DNA from 2 places in the Mesorhizobium onobrychidis genome. Region 1 is predicted to be linked to the other one. Evidence: riboswitches for the same ligand, from Rfam matches in the RefSeq annotation. Region 1 holds a riboswitch; the other holds the start of a gene.
The links. A riboswitch is a leader RNA that binds a small molecule or an ion and turns the genes downstream of it on or off. The one in region 1 is predicted to bind thiamine pyrophosphate.
Positions count from the first base shown of each region.

Region 2: it holds a riboswitch for thiamine pyrophosphate, as region 1 does, so the genes downstream of both, thiC (phosphomethylpyrimidine synthase ThiC) here and thiB (thiamine ABC transporter substrate binding subunit) in region 1, are expected to answer to the same signal.

Region 1 is NZ_CP062229.1:1,275,968-1,283,612, forward strand. It holds gene IHQ72_RS06150 (ABC-F family ATP-binding cassette domain-containing protein) at 1-1,799, opposite strand, end outside; gene IHQ72_RS06155 (thiamine diphosphokinase) at 1,801-2,445, opposite strand; TPP riboswitch at 2,548-2,662, shown strand; gene thiB (thiamine ABC transporter substrate binding subunit) at 2,706-3,719, shown strand; gene thiP (thiamine/thiamine pyrophosphate ABC transporter permease) at 3,968-5,587, shown strand; gene thiQ (thiamine ABC transporter ATP-binding protein) at 5,587-6,357, shown strand; gene IHQ72_RS06175 (M48 family metalloprotease) at 6,656-7,645, shown strand, end outside.
Region 2 is NZ_CP062229.1:6,474,150-6,481,794, forward strand. It holds gene IHQ72_RS31995 (8-amino-7-oxononanoate synthase) at 1-896, shown strand, start outside; partial or broken gene bioD (dethiobiotin synthase) at 893-1,524, shown strand; gene IHQ72_RS32005 (adenosylmethionine--8-amino-7-oxononanoate transaminase) at 1,524-2,789, shown strand; partial or broken gene bioZ (3-oxopimeloyl-[acyl-carrier-protein] synthase BioZ) at 2,786-3,768, shown strand; partial or broken gene panD (aspartate 1-decarboxylase) at 3,815-4,268, shown strand; TPP riboswitch at 4,366-4,482, shown strand; gene thiC (phosphomethylpyrimidine synthase ThiC) at 4,586-6,421, shown strand; gene thiO (glycine oxidase ThiO) at 6,418-7,419, shown strand; gene thiS (sulfur carrier protein ThiS) at 7,388-7,585, shown strand; gene IHQ72_RS32035 (thiazole synthase) at 7,587-7,645, shown strand, end outside.

The sequences.
Region 1 (7,645 bases):
AACATCTCCAGTTCCAGCCATTCCTCCTCGAGCGCTGCCAGCGTGGCGCGCTCCTTGTCGAGGGCGGCGATGGTCTTCTGGAACGAGGCCGGATCGCGCTCGTAATAGGCCGGGTCGGCAATGTTGTTCTCCAGCCGTGAGATCGAGGCGTTCACCGCCTCGATCTTCTTCGGCAGCGATTCCAGCGCGAATTTTTGCTTGAACGAAAGTTTTTTCGCCGGGCCCTTCGGCGCAGCAGCTCCGGTCCTGGCTGCCACCGCCGCTTCGCTGATCTCGGCTTTCGGCCGCGTCCCGCGGTCGTCCAGCCTGGTGCCGCCGCGCTGCGCCAGCATGTCGGAATAGCCGCCGGCATATTCGATCCAGCGGCCACCGCCGTCCGGCGCGATCAGGCTGGTCACGGTGCGGTCTAGGAAATCGCGGTCGTGGCTGACCAGGATCACCGTACCGGCAAAACCGGCGACCAGTTCCTGCAGCAATTCCAGCGTCTCCATGTCGAGGTCGTTGGTCGGCTCATCGAGCACCAGCAGGTTCGCCGGCCGCGCCAGCACGCGGGCGAGCAGCAGCCGCGCCCGCTCGCCGCCCGAAAGCTCGCGCACCGGCGTGCGCGCCTGTTCCGGTTTGAACAGGAAATCCTTCATGTAGGAGACGACGTGGCGCTGCTCGCCATTGATGACGAGGTTCTCGCCGCGCCCGTCGGTGAGGTATTGCGCCAGTGTCTCTTGCGGATCGACCGCCTCGCGTTTCTGGTCGAGCGTAGCGATCTCCAGATTGGTGCCGAGCCGCACCGTGCCTGCGTCCGGCTTCAATTCGCCGGTCAGCATCTTCAGCAGTGTCGTCTTGCCGGCACCGTTCGGGCCGACCAGGCCGACGCGGTCGCCGCGCTGGATGCGGGTCGAGAAGCCCTTGACCACAGTGAGGTCGCCAAAGCTCTTCTCGATGTTCTTGGCCTCGATCACCAGCTTGCCGGATTCGGCGGCGTCGCTGGCCACCATGGTCGCCGCACCCTCGGCGCCGCGATGGCCACGAAAGCGCTGGCGCATGGTCTGCAGTTCGCCGAGCCTGCGCATGTTGCGCTTGCGCCTTGCAGTCACGCCGTAGCGCAGCCAGTGCTCCTCTCGCACGATCTGGCGGCCAAGCTTGTGCTGCTCGCGCTCTTCCTCTTCCAGCACCGTGTCGCGCCATTCCTCGAAATGGCCAAAGCCCTTGTCCAGCCTGCGGGTCTGGCCGCGATCGAGCCAGACGGTGGCGCGCGACACGCGCTCGAGGAAGCGGCGGTCGTGCGAGATGACGATCAGCGCCGAAGACGTGCGGGCAAGCTCCTCCTCCAGCCATTCGATGACCGACAGGTCGAGATGGTTGGTCGGCTCATCGAGGAGGAGAATGTCGGGCTCCGGCGCCATGACGCGGGCAAGGGCGGCACGGCGCGCCTCGCCGCCGGAGAGATCGTTCGGCCGTTCCTCGCCGGACAGGCCGAGATGCTCCATCAGATAGGTGGCGCGGTAGGGATCGTCGGCGGGTCCGAGCCCCGCCTCGACGTAGGCGCGGACGCTGGCGAAACCATCCATGTCGGGCATTTGCGGCAGGTAGCGCACTGTCGCCGAAGGCTGGCGGAACACCTCGCCGTCCTGCAGCTCGATCAATCCCGCAGCGATCTTGAGCAACGTCGACTTGCCCGAGCCGTTGCGGCCGACCAAAGCGATCTTGTCGCCCGCCGACGCTGTCAGTTCCGCCCCGTCGAGCAGCGGCGTGCCACCGAAGGTCAGTTTTATGCCGTCGAGATTGAGAACTGGCGGCGCCATGTCAGCTTTCAGGTAAGGGGAATGGGTGGGCGAGCAACAGCGCGCGGCCGCTGCCCAGCGCAATTTCCAGCCGGCCCTTGACCTCGTTGGAAATGGTCAGCGACGAACCGAACGCCATCTCGATATGGTTCAGCGGCCATTTGGCGCCGGTCACGGTCAGGCCGGTAAGGTCGGAAAAGCCGAGAATCGAAAACAGCGTGCCGTCGGCGTAGTCGAAGCCGGCCTTTCCGCGAAGCAAGGGGGTGCCTTCTTGTGCGCCGCTGGTCAAAAGCACCTCCGTCCCTGCCTCGGCCAGTCGGACACTGAGCGCCAGGTGCAGGAAGGCGTGGTCGGTGCGTTTGCCGCCGAACGCGCCGGCGAGCACGAGGCTGGTTGCGCCGCGTTCGAGCGCGGCGGCGATAGCCAGTTCGCCGTCGGTCTTGTCCTTTTCTGCCGGAAACACCTGGCGGGGCACGGCGGCCAGCTCGCCCGGCAAATCCGCCGGCACCGAATCGAAGTCGCCGACCCAGAGTTCCGGCGTCAGGCTCAGCGTCCGGGCATGGCTCATGCCGGCGTCGGCGGCGATGACACGGGAGCCTTCGACCTGGCGGTCGAGCAGCGGCGTGCGGATTAGATCGCCGCCAAGCAGGATGGTGAATTTGCTCATATGCGTGGCCCTTACCAGCCCTGCTTGCGAAACGGAAGGCCGCGTTCCGGATGCCCGGCAAACTTCCGCTTGCGCCGCAACTGGGCCGGGCCTATGTGTCGAAACGCTCTAACGGGGTGCTGGACGCGATCTTCGCGAACCAGCTGAGAGGCAACCAAGCCAACCCGCTGAACCTGATCCGGTTTGTACCGGCGGAGGGATTAGACGTTTCGGACAGCCCGACGCCTCAATTCCTTTCAACGCGAACGAAGGAGGCGCCGATGCGCACGTTTTTATACACTCTTGTTTCGGCAGTGCTGCTTGCGGCGACCGTTCCCGCCGGCATCGGGCCGGCATCCGCGCAGGAAAAACTCACCGTCTACACCTATGAGAGCTTCACCGCCGACTGGGGTCCGGGCCCCGCGGTGAAGAAGGCCTTCGAGGCCGAATGCGGCTGTACTCTCGAATTCGTGGCGGTCGCCGACGGCGTCGCCCTGCTCAACCGCGTCAAGCTGGAAGGGGCCGCGACCAAGGCCGACATCGTGCTCGGCCTCGACACCAACCTGACTGCGGAAGCCAAGGCCACCGGCCTGTTTTCGCCGCATGGTGCCGTCATCGACGTCAATGTGCCGGGCGGCTGGAGCGACGATATTTTCGTGCCGTTCGACTATGGCTATTTCGCCGTCGTCTACGACACCGAAAAGCTGAAGACGCCGCCGAAGAGCCTGAAGGAATTGGTCGAGGGCAATGCCGATGAGAAGATCGTCATCCAGGATCCGCGCACCTCGACGCCCGGTCTCGGCTTGTTGTTGTGGGTGAGGTCGGTTTATGGCGACAAGGCGCCGGAAGCCTGGGCAAAGCTTAGGGCAAAGGTGCTCACCGTGACGCCGGGCTGGAGCGAGGCCTATGGCCTGTTCACCAAGGGCGAGGCGCCGATGGTGCTGTCCTATACCACCTCACCGGCCTATCACATGGTCGCCGAAAACACCGAACGCTATCAGGCGGCGTCCTTCGAGGAGGGCGAGTATCTGCAGATTGAGGTTGCCGGCATCACCACGTCAGGCGCGAAGAACCCGTTGGCGAAACAGTTCCTGACTTTCATGACCGGACCGAAATTCCAGGATGTCATCCCCGAGACCAACTGGATGTTCCCTGCCGGCAAGACCGACAAACCGCTCAATCCGGCTTTCGACAAGCTCGTCAAGCCGACCAAGACTTTGCTTTTCAGCCCCGAAGAGGTCGCCGCCAATCGCAAGGCCTGGGTCGACGAATGGCTGTCGGTGATGAGCAAGTAGCTTGTGATTGAAAGATGATTACTCTACGGCGCCCCCCTCTGTCCTGCCGGACATCTCCCCCTCAAGGGGGGAGATCGGATGTCACTTCCGCTTTCGCCAATCGCAACAGTCGAAAGATTGAGGCGAGGGTGAAGCTGCCAATCTCCCCACTTGAGGGGGAGATGTCCGGCAGGACAGAGGGGGGTGGGCGGGAACTCGACCTCAGCCATATTTTCTGCTTCGACGATCGTTGAACTAGGCAGGGCGGCATGCATACCGGATATCCTGCCGATCCCCGCGTCACTGCCGGCACCATCGCGCTTGCCGCTGTTGCGCTGCTGATCGGCGGAGCGTTCGCCGGGCTCATCGTCGAAGGCGCCCGCGACCCGTCCGGCGCCATGTCGGCCTTCGATTCCTACCTCTTCCGCGTCGCCCGTTTCACGCTGTGGCAGGCTTTGCTGTCGACACTGCTTTCCGTCGTGCCGGCGCTGTTCGTTGCGCGGGCGCTGTCGCGGCATCCGCGCTTCTTTGGTCGCGGCCTGATCCTGCAGCTCTTCGCCGTGCCGCTTGCGCTGCCGGCCATCGTCGCCGCACTCGGCATTCTGGCTCTCTATGGCCGTGCCGGCTATTTCGCCGGCGTGCTCACCGCGATTGGCGGTCAGGGCTGGCCGGGCATATACGGCCTGTCCGGCATCCTCATCGCCCATGTCTTCTTGAATCTGCCGCTGGCCACGCGGCTGTTACTTGAAGCGCTGACGACAGTGCCGGCCGACCAGTGGCGGCTGGCGAGCCAGCTCGGCATGGGCGCCAGACCCGCCTTCCGGCTGATCGAATGGCCGACGCTGCGCGCGGCGTTGCCGGGCGTCGCCGGGCTTGTCTTCATGCTCTGCATCACATCCTTTACCATCGTGCTCACGCTGGGCGGCGGGCCGCGTGCGACGACATTGGAGGTCGCCATCTACCAGGCACTGCGTTTCGATTTCGACCCTGCCCGCGCGGTGACGCTGACACTGCTGCAGATCGCGCTGACCTTCGTCGTTGTGCTGGCATTGATGCGGCTTGGTGCCAACACTGTCGGCGACGCCAATCTGCCGGTGGCACCGCGCCGCTATCTTTCGGCCGGCACGGCCGAGACCGTGCTGAACACAGCATTGATCGTTCTCGCATTGCTGTTCGTCGCCGGGCCGATGGCTGCCATGGTGATGTCAGGCCTTGGCGCCGATCTCGGCCGGCTGGCGGGCGAGATCGCGGTGCGGCAGGCGACGCTGACCAGCGCCGTGCTCGCCCTGCTGGCGGCGCTGCTTTCAGTGGCGCTGTCGCTGTCGCTCGTCATGGCACGACGGGCGCTGGCCTTGAGGCGTCGCGTCGGCGCCAGGACGCTGCTCGAATACGCCACCGATACCGGCGCCGGCTTCGTCCTCGTCGTGCCGCCCATCGTCATCGGCGCCGGCTGGTTCCTGCTCCTGCGGACCGTCAGCGACGTCTTTGCCATCGCCCCTGTGATGGTCGTCGTCGTCAATGCGGTGATGGCGATGCCGTTTGCCATCCGCGCCATTCGCCCCGGCTATGATGCGGCGAGCGAACGCCACGAACGGCTCTGTTTGCTGCTTGGCATTTCGGGCTGGAACCGGTTCCGGCTAGTCGACTGGCCGTCGCTGCGGCGGCCGCTCGCCACCGGTTTCGCGTTCGCCATGGCTTTGTCGCTCGGCGATCTCGGCGTCATTGCCCTGTTCGGCAGCGACTCCCTGCAGACACTGCCTTACCTCTTGCTGGCGCGCATGGGCAGCTACCGCACGATGGACGCCGCAGGCCTGGCGTTGCTGCTCGGCCTGGTTTGTCTTGCGCTTGTCCTGGCCGCTGACTGGCTGGGGCGCGGGGAAAAATCATGATGCTCAACAGCGCGGAAAGCGGTACGGCTGTGCGGCTGGAAAAGGTCTCGTTCAGCTATGGCGAAGCGCCGTTTTTATTCGATATCGAGTTCGCCGCCTCGAAGATCACCGCCATCATGGGGCCGAGCGGTTCGGGAAAATCGACACTGCTCAATCTGGTGGCCGGCTTCGAGACGCCGCAATCGGGCCGCGTGCTGATCGGCGGCGCCGATGTCGGCGCCAAACCGCCGTCGGCGCGGCCAGTGTCGATGGTGTTCCAGGAAAACAATCTCTTTGCCCATCTTTCGGTCGAACGAAATGTCGGCCTTGGCCGCTCGCCGTCGCTCAGGCTGACCGAGGGCGACCACACTGCAATCGCCGCGGCGCTCAAGCGCGTCGGCCTTGCCGGCAAGCAACAGCGCCTGCCGCACGAACTCTCCGGTGGCGAGCGGCAGCGCGTCGCACTCGCCCGCGTCCTGGTGCGCGACCGGCCGGTGCTCTTGCTCGACGAACCGTTCGCCTCACTCGGACCGGCCTTGCGCGACGACATGCTCGGTCTGGTAGCCGGCGTCCATGCGGAGCGGCGCATGACGGTGCTGTTCGTTACGCATCAGCCGGAGGACGCCCACCGTATCGGCCAGGATATGGTGTTCCTGGACAATGGCACGGTTGCCGCAACCGGGACTGTCGCCGATTTTTTTACCAAGGCTGGACCGGAAGCCTTCCGGCGCTATATCGGTGCAGGTCCGTTTGGCGCGGGATCACGAGATGTTGCCCGGAAGCGGACATAATTTACGGCCAAAACCGGCTTCAGGCGATGTGGTGCTTGCTTGCCATGGTCAAAGTAGTGTGGCTAGGTCCTCAGATATTGGTCCGGCATAGGTTGTGATTTGCCACTACGGTGCCATGCGTGCTCGTGGGCGCGAAGGACGCTGTGGCAGTTGATTGTGCGCATGATCCTTTCTGAAAATCGATGCCCGATTTTCGGGGCCATGTGCTGAGACCCGAAAGGAAGCTGTTCTGCCGACCGGCACCGACAGAGTGAGAAGGAAACCGCTGGCGCGCTTCCTCGCGCTGGCCGGCTTTGCCATGGCGCTGGCAAGCTGCCAGATGTTCACGCCTCCGGACGTCCAGGAATCCGGATTCCAACCTTCCAGCAAACCGATCACGGTCGACAATGTCGCCGCCAACAGCAAGCTCGCCGAAATGGCGAAGGCGCAGCACCCGCGGATCCTGGCCACCTATGGCGGCGAATATTCCGATCCCAAGCTCGAGCGCATGGTCGCCAAGGTCGTCGGCAGCCTGACCGTGGTGTCGGCCAACCCGAGCCAGACCTACCGCATCACCATTCTCAATTCGCCCAACGTCAATGCTTTCGCGCTGCCGGGCGGCTATCTCTACATCACGCGCGGCCTGTTGGCACTGGCCAACGATTCGGCCGAGCTCGCCGCGGTCATCGCGCATGAGATGGGCCACGTCACTGCAAACCACGGCCTGCAGCGCCAGCAGCTCGAGGCTGAGGAAGGGTTTGCAACCAAGGTCGTCTCCGATGTGCTCGGCGACAGCCCAACCGCCAAGGCGGCACTGATCCGCGGCAGGCTGCGGCTTGCCCAGTTCTCGCGCAATCAGGAGCTTGAGGCCGATGGCATCGGCATCAAGTCGATCGGCGAGGCGGGCTTCGATCCCTTTGCCGCCGGCCGCTTCCTGCAGTCGATGTCGGCCTACACCGATTTCCGCTCGATCAGCGGCGCCACCGACGCCAGCCTCGACTTCCTGGCGACGCATCCCAACACGCCGCAACGCATCGACCTGGCGCAGCGTCATGCCCGTCAGTTCGGCGCGCCCGGCGTCGGCACGCGCGACCGCGACGCCTTCCTCGCCGGCATAGACGGCCTGCTCTACGGCGACACGCCGGAGGAGGGCTATGTGCGTGGCGAAACCTTCCTGCATCCAGGGCTCGGTGTGTCGTTTTCGGTGCCCGACGGCTTCATCATCGACAACTCGGCCGCGGCGGTGACGGCAACCGGGCCAGGCGACATAGCGGTTCGCTTCGACGGCGTTTCGATCGACAAGAGCCGC
Region 2 (7,645 bases), 2.1 Mb from region 1:
ACGCGGCGACATTCTTCGGCGCCGAGCGCGCACTGTTCTTCGGCAACGGCTACATCGCCAACTTCGCTCTGCTGACCGCGCTGCCGCAGAAGGGCGACCTTTTGATCCTCGACCGGCTCGCCCATGCCAGCATGCATGAGGGTGCGCAGGCCGGACGCGCCGAGTTCGTGCTGGCCGCGCACAACGAAGTCGATGCTGTCGAGGACGCGATCAAGCGCTGGCGCGCCGAAGGCGGCGCGGGGCGCGTGTGGATCGTGGTCGAAAGCCTGTACAGCATGGATGGCGACCGCGCGCCGATGGAGAGCCTGGTCGCACTTGCCGATCGGCACGAGGCATTCCTCGTCGTCGACGAGGCGCACGCCACCGGCGTCTGGGGACTGGACGGCCGGGGGCTAGCCGCCGCTTTCGAGGGCCGCGACAACATCGTCGCGCTCCACACATGCGGCAAAGCGCTAGGCGCGTCCGGCGCACTCGTCACCGGCCCGCGAACACTGTGCGACTATCTCGTCAACCGTTGCCGGCCATTCATCTACGCCACCGCGCCATCGCCGCTGATGGCAGTCGCGGTGCGTGAAGCGCTCGCCATGCTGTCCGACGAGCCGATGCGCCGCGTTCAGCTGCAGGAACGCGTTGCCTTCGCGGGCCGCCAATTGGCCGAGCGCTGCGGCGTGATGCCGAGCGGCTCGCAGATCCAGCCATTTGTCATCGGCGATAACGGGCGCACCATGGCGGTGGCGGCAGGACTGCAGGCCCGCGGCTTCGACATACGCGGCATTCGTCCGCCGACCGTGCCCGAGGGCACATCGCGGCTGCGCATCTCACTGACGCTCAACGTCGACGAAGCTGACGTTTCCGCCATGGTCGAGGCGCTCGCCGAGGTGTTGGCCACGGCATGACCAAGCGCATCGTCGTCACCGGAACAGACACCGGAATTGGCAAGACAGTATTTTCGGCTGGGCTCGCCGGCCTGCTCGACGGCTTCTACTGGAAGCCGGTGCAATCGGGCCTCGACGACGAGACCGACAGCGAGGTGGTTGCGCGGCTCGCCAGCCTGCCGCCAGGGCGCGTGCTGCCGGAAGTCTACCGCTTGAGCAAGCCGCTGTCGCCGCATCGTTCGGCCGAGATCGACGGCGTCGCAATCGAGGCGGCAAGGCTCTCGCTTCCAGTCTTGCCGGGTCCGCTCGTCATCGAAGGCGCCGGCGGCCTGATGGTGCCGCTCAACCGGCAGACAAAGTTCATCGACATATTCGCGCAGTGGCGGCTGCCGGTCATTCTGTGCGCCCGCACCGCGCTCGGCACGATCAACCACACCCTGCTGTCGATCGAGGCCCTGCGGGCCCGCTCAATCCCGATCATCGGCCTCGCATTGGCGAGGAGGTGGCCGATACGCAAAGGACAATCGTGGAATTCAGCGGCGTGCCACAGCTCGGCAGGCTGCCGCTGCTCGATCCGCTGACGAACGAAACGCTGAGGGAAGCGATGGTTGCCGGCTTTGACCTTGCCTCGATTGCCGGAGGCGAATGATGTCGCAGTCTCAAGTCTGGCATCCGTTCACGCAGCACGCGCTTGAGCCGGCGATTCCAGAAATCGTGCTGACGGAGGGAGCCTATCTCCATAAAGCTGACGGCACGCGTATCCTGGACGCCATCTCTTCCTGGTGGGTCGTCACGCATGGCCACCGCCATCCCCGCATCATGAAGGCTATCGAGACGACCGCGTCGAGCCTCGACCAGATCATCTTTGCAGGCTTCACGCATGAACCGGCCGAAGGCCTGGCCAGGGCGCTTGTCGGCCTCGCACCGCCCGGCCTCAACCGGGTGTTCTATTCCGACAGCGGCTCGACCTCGGTCGAAGTCGCGCTGAAGATGGCGCTTGGCTATTTTCGCAACATCGACGCGCCGCGCTCGCGCATCGTCGTCATGGAGCACAGCTACCATGGCGACACGATCGGCACGATGAGCGTCGGCGCCCGCGGCGTGTTTAACGCCGCCTACGAGCCCTTGCTGTTCGAGGTCGACACCATCCCCTTCCCGGCCGCCGGGCGCGAGCAGGAGACGCTGGATCGGTTCGAGGCCGTCTCCCGCGACCGGCACGCGGCCGCGCTGATCGTCGAGCCGCTCGTGCTCGGCGCCGGCGGCATGCTGATGTATCCGGCCTGGGTTGTCACCGAATTGAAGAAGATCGCCGAGACCTCCGGCACGCTGCTGATCGCCGATGAGGTGATGACCGGCTGGGGACGCACCGGAACCATGTTCGCCTGCGAACAGGCATCGATCTCTCCTGATATCCTTTGCACCTCGAAAGGCTTGACCGGTGGCACCGTCCCGCTCGCGGCCACGCTCGCCACCGATGCCATCTTCCAGGCCCACTATTCCGACGATCGGAAGAAGACTTTTTTCCACTCGAGTTCCTACACCGCCAATCCGATTGCCTGTGCGGCAGCACTTGCCAATGTCGAGATCTGGCGCGACGAGCCGGTGACCGAGCGGATCGCGGCCTTGAGCGCGAAGCAGGCCGCCGGGCTTCAACGCTTTCGCCACAATCCCTACTTCACTGACAGCCGGACGACAGGCACCATCGCGGCCCTCGATCTGCGCACTGGCTCAGCCGGTTATCTGGCCGAGATCGGACCTAAACTGCGCGCATTCTTCCTCGAGCGCGGCCTGCTCGTGCGTCCGCTCGGCAATGTCCTGTATCTTCTGCCGCCCTATTGCATCACCAGCGACGAGTTGGACAGGCTCTATGACGCGATCGAGGAGGCCGGCGAACGCTTCGGTTCGAGGCCATGAGCAGATCGTCGCGCATTCTCGGGTTTGGCCATCATGCGCCGTCGCGCAAGGTCGAGAACCCGGAAATCGAAGATCGTCTCGGGCTTGAACCCGGCTGGATCGAGCGGCGGACCGGAATTCGTTCGCGCTTCTGGGCAGTGGACGAAGACACGCTGTCTGGTCTTGCCGCCTATGCCGGCGACATGGCGCTGGCGAACGCCGACGTCGACCGCAGGGACATCGGCCTGCTCCTGCTTGCCACCTCGACGCCCGACCACCTTCTGCCGCCAAGCGCGCCCCTGGTCGCACATCGGCTCGGACTGGGCCGCGCCGGTGCGATCGACCTGACCGGCGCCTGTGCCGGCTTCATCTATGCGCTTATGTTCGCGGACGGATTCACCCGGCTGCATGGCAAATCGGCCCTCGTCATTGCGCCAACATCCTCAGCCGTCGCATCAATCCGGCCGAACGCGCCAGCGCCGTACTTTTTGCCGATGCCGCCGGCGCGGTGGTGATTGGTCCCGGCGACGACCCGGATCGCGGCATTCTCGGTGCTTCGGTGGATTCCGACGGCTCGCGCTACGGGCTGATCCAAATACCCGCGGGCGGAAGCAACAAGCCGTTCCACGGCAACCTTGAGCTCGAGCAAACCCGGATGACGATCACCGACGGCCGTGAAGTGTTCAGCAAGGCCGTGGAGATGATGACTGCCTGCTCACAGGACGCACTCGCCGCAGCCCAAATGCGGCCACAGGACATCGATCGGTTTGTGCCGCATCAGGCCAATGCGCGCATTTTCGATGCGGTCGGGCGAAACCTCGGCATTGCGGATCACGCGATCGTCAAGATAATTGTCGAATACGGCAACTCTTCCGCCGCGACGATTCCCCTGTCGCTGTCACTCGCCCATCGGACGGAGCCATTCCGACGTGGCGAGAAAATCCTTCTGGCGGCAGCGGGGGCGGGTCTCAGCGGCGGTGCTCTCGTCGTCGGAATTTAGCGCGGCGGCCGGCCGCGCGCACAATGGTGGATAGGACAAAGGATCAATGCGAAAAATAGTGGCCGGCAAGCTGCACGGCATCCACGTCACCGAAGCGAACCTCAACTACCATGGTTCGATAACGCTGGATCCTGACCACTGCGAGGCAGCCGGGATCCTGCCATGGAATTCGTGGAGATATGGAACAAGAACTCCGGTGCGCGGATTTCGACCTATGTCATTCTCGGCGAGCGCGGCTCACGATGCTGCATCCTCAACGGGGCGGCCGCCCGCACCTGCCAGCCCGGCGACCAGATCATTGTCTGCAACTCCATCTACCTGGATGAAGCGCAGATTACCTCGCTGAAGCCGCGGATCGTCACTTTCGACCAGGATAACCACATACGTGACCGCCTGAGCTACTCGGTCGATCTCGACGCACATGGCCGATATACAGTTTCTCCATCCTTGACGAGGCGAATGCCGCTTTGGCCATTCCTGCCCTGGTCTCCGGCGCGTGATCCGACGTATGCGCGAGCTTTCTCGGCTTGATCGGCCGTCGATTACCGCCACGACCCGAATGCGCTTGACAAGATAGCGCCGGCCCGTTCAATTCCAAGCATTCACCAGGGGAGTCCCGGCAAGGGGCTGAGATACTGCTGGCTTTCGCGGCGCAGTGACCCGTTGAACCTGATCCAGTTCATACTGGCGTAGGGACGGTGCAAGCGCTTTGCGGGAGTTTACGCCCGAGGTCCTGTTTCGGCAGGTCGACCAGAGCGACTTTTCATCCTTCCGGCACAGAACTGGGTCTCCAATGCACGAGCAAAGGAGCCTCAAGATGAATGCCCTCACCCCCGCCGTTTCGACGGGACCACTGCCCGCCTCACGGAAGATCCACAAGCCCGGTGCCATCCACCCGCAGATCAGGGTGCCGATGCGCGAAATCTCCGTCCATCCGACAGCCGGCGAGCCGCCCGTCACCGTCTACGATCCGTCTGGCCCCTATACGGACCCGACTGTCGAAACCAGCATCGAAAAGGGCCTTGCCCGGCTTCGCCACGAATGGATCATGGCGCGGGGCGATGTCGAAGCCCATGATGGCCGCCACGTGCGGCCGGAGGACAACGGATTCGCGACGGGTGAGCGGCTGACGCCGGAATTCCCCATTCGCAACCGGCCTCTCAGGGCCAAGGCGGGCAAGGCGGTGACCCAGCTTGCCTATGCGCGCGCCGGCATCACCACGCCCGAAATGGAATTCGTCGCCATCCGCGAAAACCTTGGTCGCGAGATCCTGCGCGGCAAGCTTGAGCGCGACGGCGAAGCCTTCGGCGCGGCGATCCCAGACTTCGTCACGCCGGAATTCGTGCGCGACGAGGTGGCGCGCGGACGGGCGATCATTCCCGCCAACATCAATCATCCCGAGAGCGAGCCGATGATCATCGGCCGCAATTTCCTGGTCAAGATCAACGCCAATATCGGCAATTCGGCCGTCACCTCGTCCATGGCCGAAGAGGTCGAAAAAATGGTCTGGGCGATCCGCTGGGGCGCCGATACGGTGATGGACCTGTCGACCGGCCGCAACATCCACAACATCCGGGACTGGATCGTGCGCAACGCACCGGTGCCGATCGGCACGGTGCCGCTTTACCAGGCGCTCGAAAAGGTCGGCGGCATTGCCGAGGACCTATCCTGGGAGGTCTACCGCGACACGCTGATCGAACAGGCCGAACAGGGCGTCGACTATTTCACCATCCACGCCGGCGTGCGGCTGCACTACATCCCGCTGACGGTTGACCGGGTCACGGGTATCGTCTCGCGCGGTGGGTCGATCATGGCCAAATGGTGCCTCCACCATCACCGGGAAAGCTTCCTCTATGAGCATTTCGCGGAGATCTGCGACATCTGCCGCGCCTATGACGTATCCTTTTCGCTTGGAGACGGCCTTCGTCCTGGCTCGATCGCCGATGCCAACGACGCGGCGCAGTTCGCGGAGCTGGAAACGCTTGGCGAGCTAACGAAGATCGCCTGGGCCAGGGATTGCCAAGTCATGATCGAGGGGCCCGGCCATGTTCCCATGCACAAGATCAAGCAGAACATGGACAAGCAGCTCGCTGTCTGCGGCGAGGCGCCGTTCTATACGCTTGGGCCGCTGACGACGGACATCGCGCCGGGCTATGACCACATCACCTCCGGCATCGGTGCCGCCATGATCGGCTGGTTCGGCACCGCCATGCTCTGCTACGTCACGCCCAAGGAGCATCTCGGCCTTCCTGATCGCAACGATGTCAAGATTGGCGTGATCACCTACAAGATCGCCGCCCATGCCGCCGACCTGGCGAAGGGGCATCCGGCGGCGAAAGTCAGGGATGACGCCCTTTCCCGCGCGCGCTTCGAGTTCCGCTGGGAGGACCAGTTCAACCTGTCGCTCGATCCCGAAACGGCGCGCTCGTTCCACGACCAAACCTTGCCCAAGGAGGCGCACAAGCTGGCGCATTTCTGCTCGATGTGCGGGCCGAAATTCTGCTCCATGCGAATCTCTCACGACATCCGCGCCGAAGCGCAGAAGGAGGGCATGGCGGCAATGGCGGCGAAGTACCGCGAAGGCGGCGATCTCTACCTGCCGGTAGACGAGTCCGGCGTACCGCTCATGCCAGAGGCGCCTGAGCCATCATGAGAGTGCTGGTCAAAGGGGCCGGCGTCGCCGGCCTCACCGCCGCCTTCGAGCTCGCCACACGCGGCGCGGCGGTGACGGTTGCGGAGACAACGGATAGGCTTGGCGGCAATGCGTCGTGGTTCGCCGGCGGCATGCTGGCGCCATGGTGCGAGCGTGAAAGCGCCGAGCAGACGGTGCTCGATCTCGGACGCGATGCCGCCGACTGGTGGGATGCGGCAACGCCCGGCCTGGTGACGCGGGCCGGAACACTGGTCGTGGCCGCGCCGCGCGATGCGGGCGAGCTCGACCGGTTTGCCAGCCGCACATCGGGTCATCGGCGTGTCGATGAAGATGAAATCGCGTTGCTGGAGCCCGACCTCGCCGGCCACTTCCGCCGCGGACTGCTCTTCCCCGACGAGGCCCATCTCGACCCGCGCCAGGCGATGGCGGCACTTCATGACAGGCTCGCGGCCATGGGCGTCGACTTCCACTTCGGCGCCGACGCCCGGCTGGGCTCCGGTTTCGATCACCAGATCGACTGCACGGGCATGGCGGCGGTCGATGACCGGTTGCGCGGCGTTCGCGGCGAGATGTTGATCCTGCGCACGCCGGATGTCTTGCTGTCGCGCCCGGTCCGGCTGCTTCATCCGCGCTTTCCGCTCTACATAGTGCCGCGCAACGACCACCGTTTCATGGTTGGCGCGACGATGATCGAGAGCCAGTCCACAGGACCGGTCACAGCGCGCTCAATGACGGAGCTTTTGGGCGCGGCCTACGCTCTCCATCCGGCATTCGGCGAAGCAGGCATCATTGAGACAGGCGCCGGTGTTCGTCCAGCCTTTCCAGACAACCTGCCGCGTGTCGAAGCACTTGGAAGCACGGTCGCGATCAACGGGCTTTATCGCCACGGCTTTCTTCTGGCGCCCGCTATGGCGCGCCTAGCGGCCGAAATTGTCTTCAGTCACGACAAACCATTGGAGTTTGCCCATGAAACTGATCGTCAACGGCGAAGTGCATGAGGTTGCCGCCGCCACGCTGGCCGAACTGCTTGCCGCACTCGACTATGACGGCGATTGGCTGGCGACGGCCGTCAACAGCGACGTCGTGCACAAAGCCAGGCGGGCGGAGTTCCAGTTGAGCGACGGCGATCGGATCGAAATCCTCTCGCCCATGCAGGGAGGCTAGCATGTTCGAACTTTTCGGAACGTCGCTTCCGTCGCGGCTGCTTCTCGGCACCGCTCAATA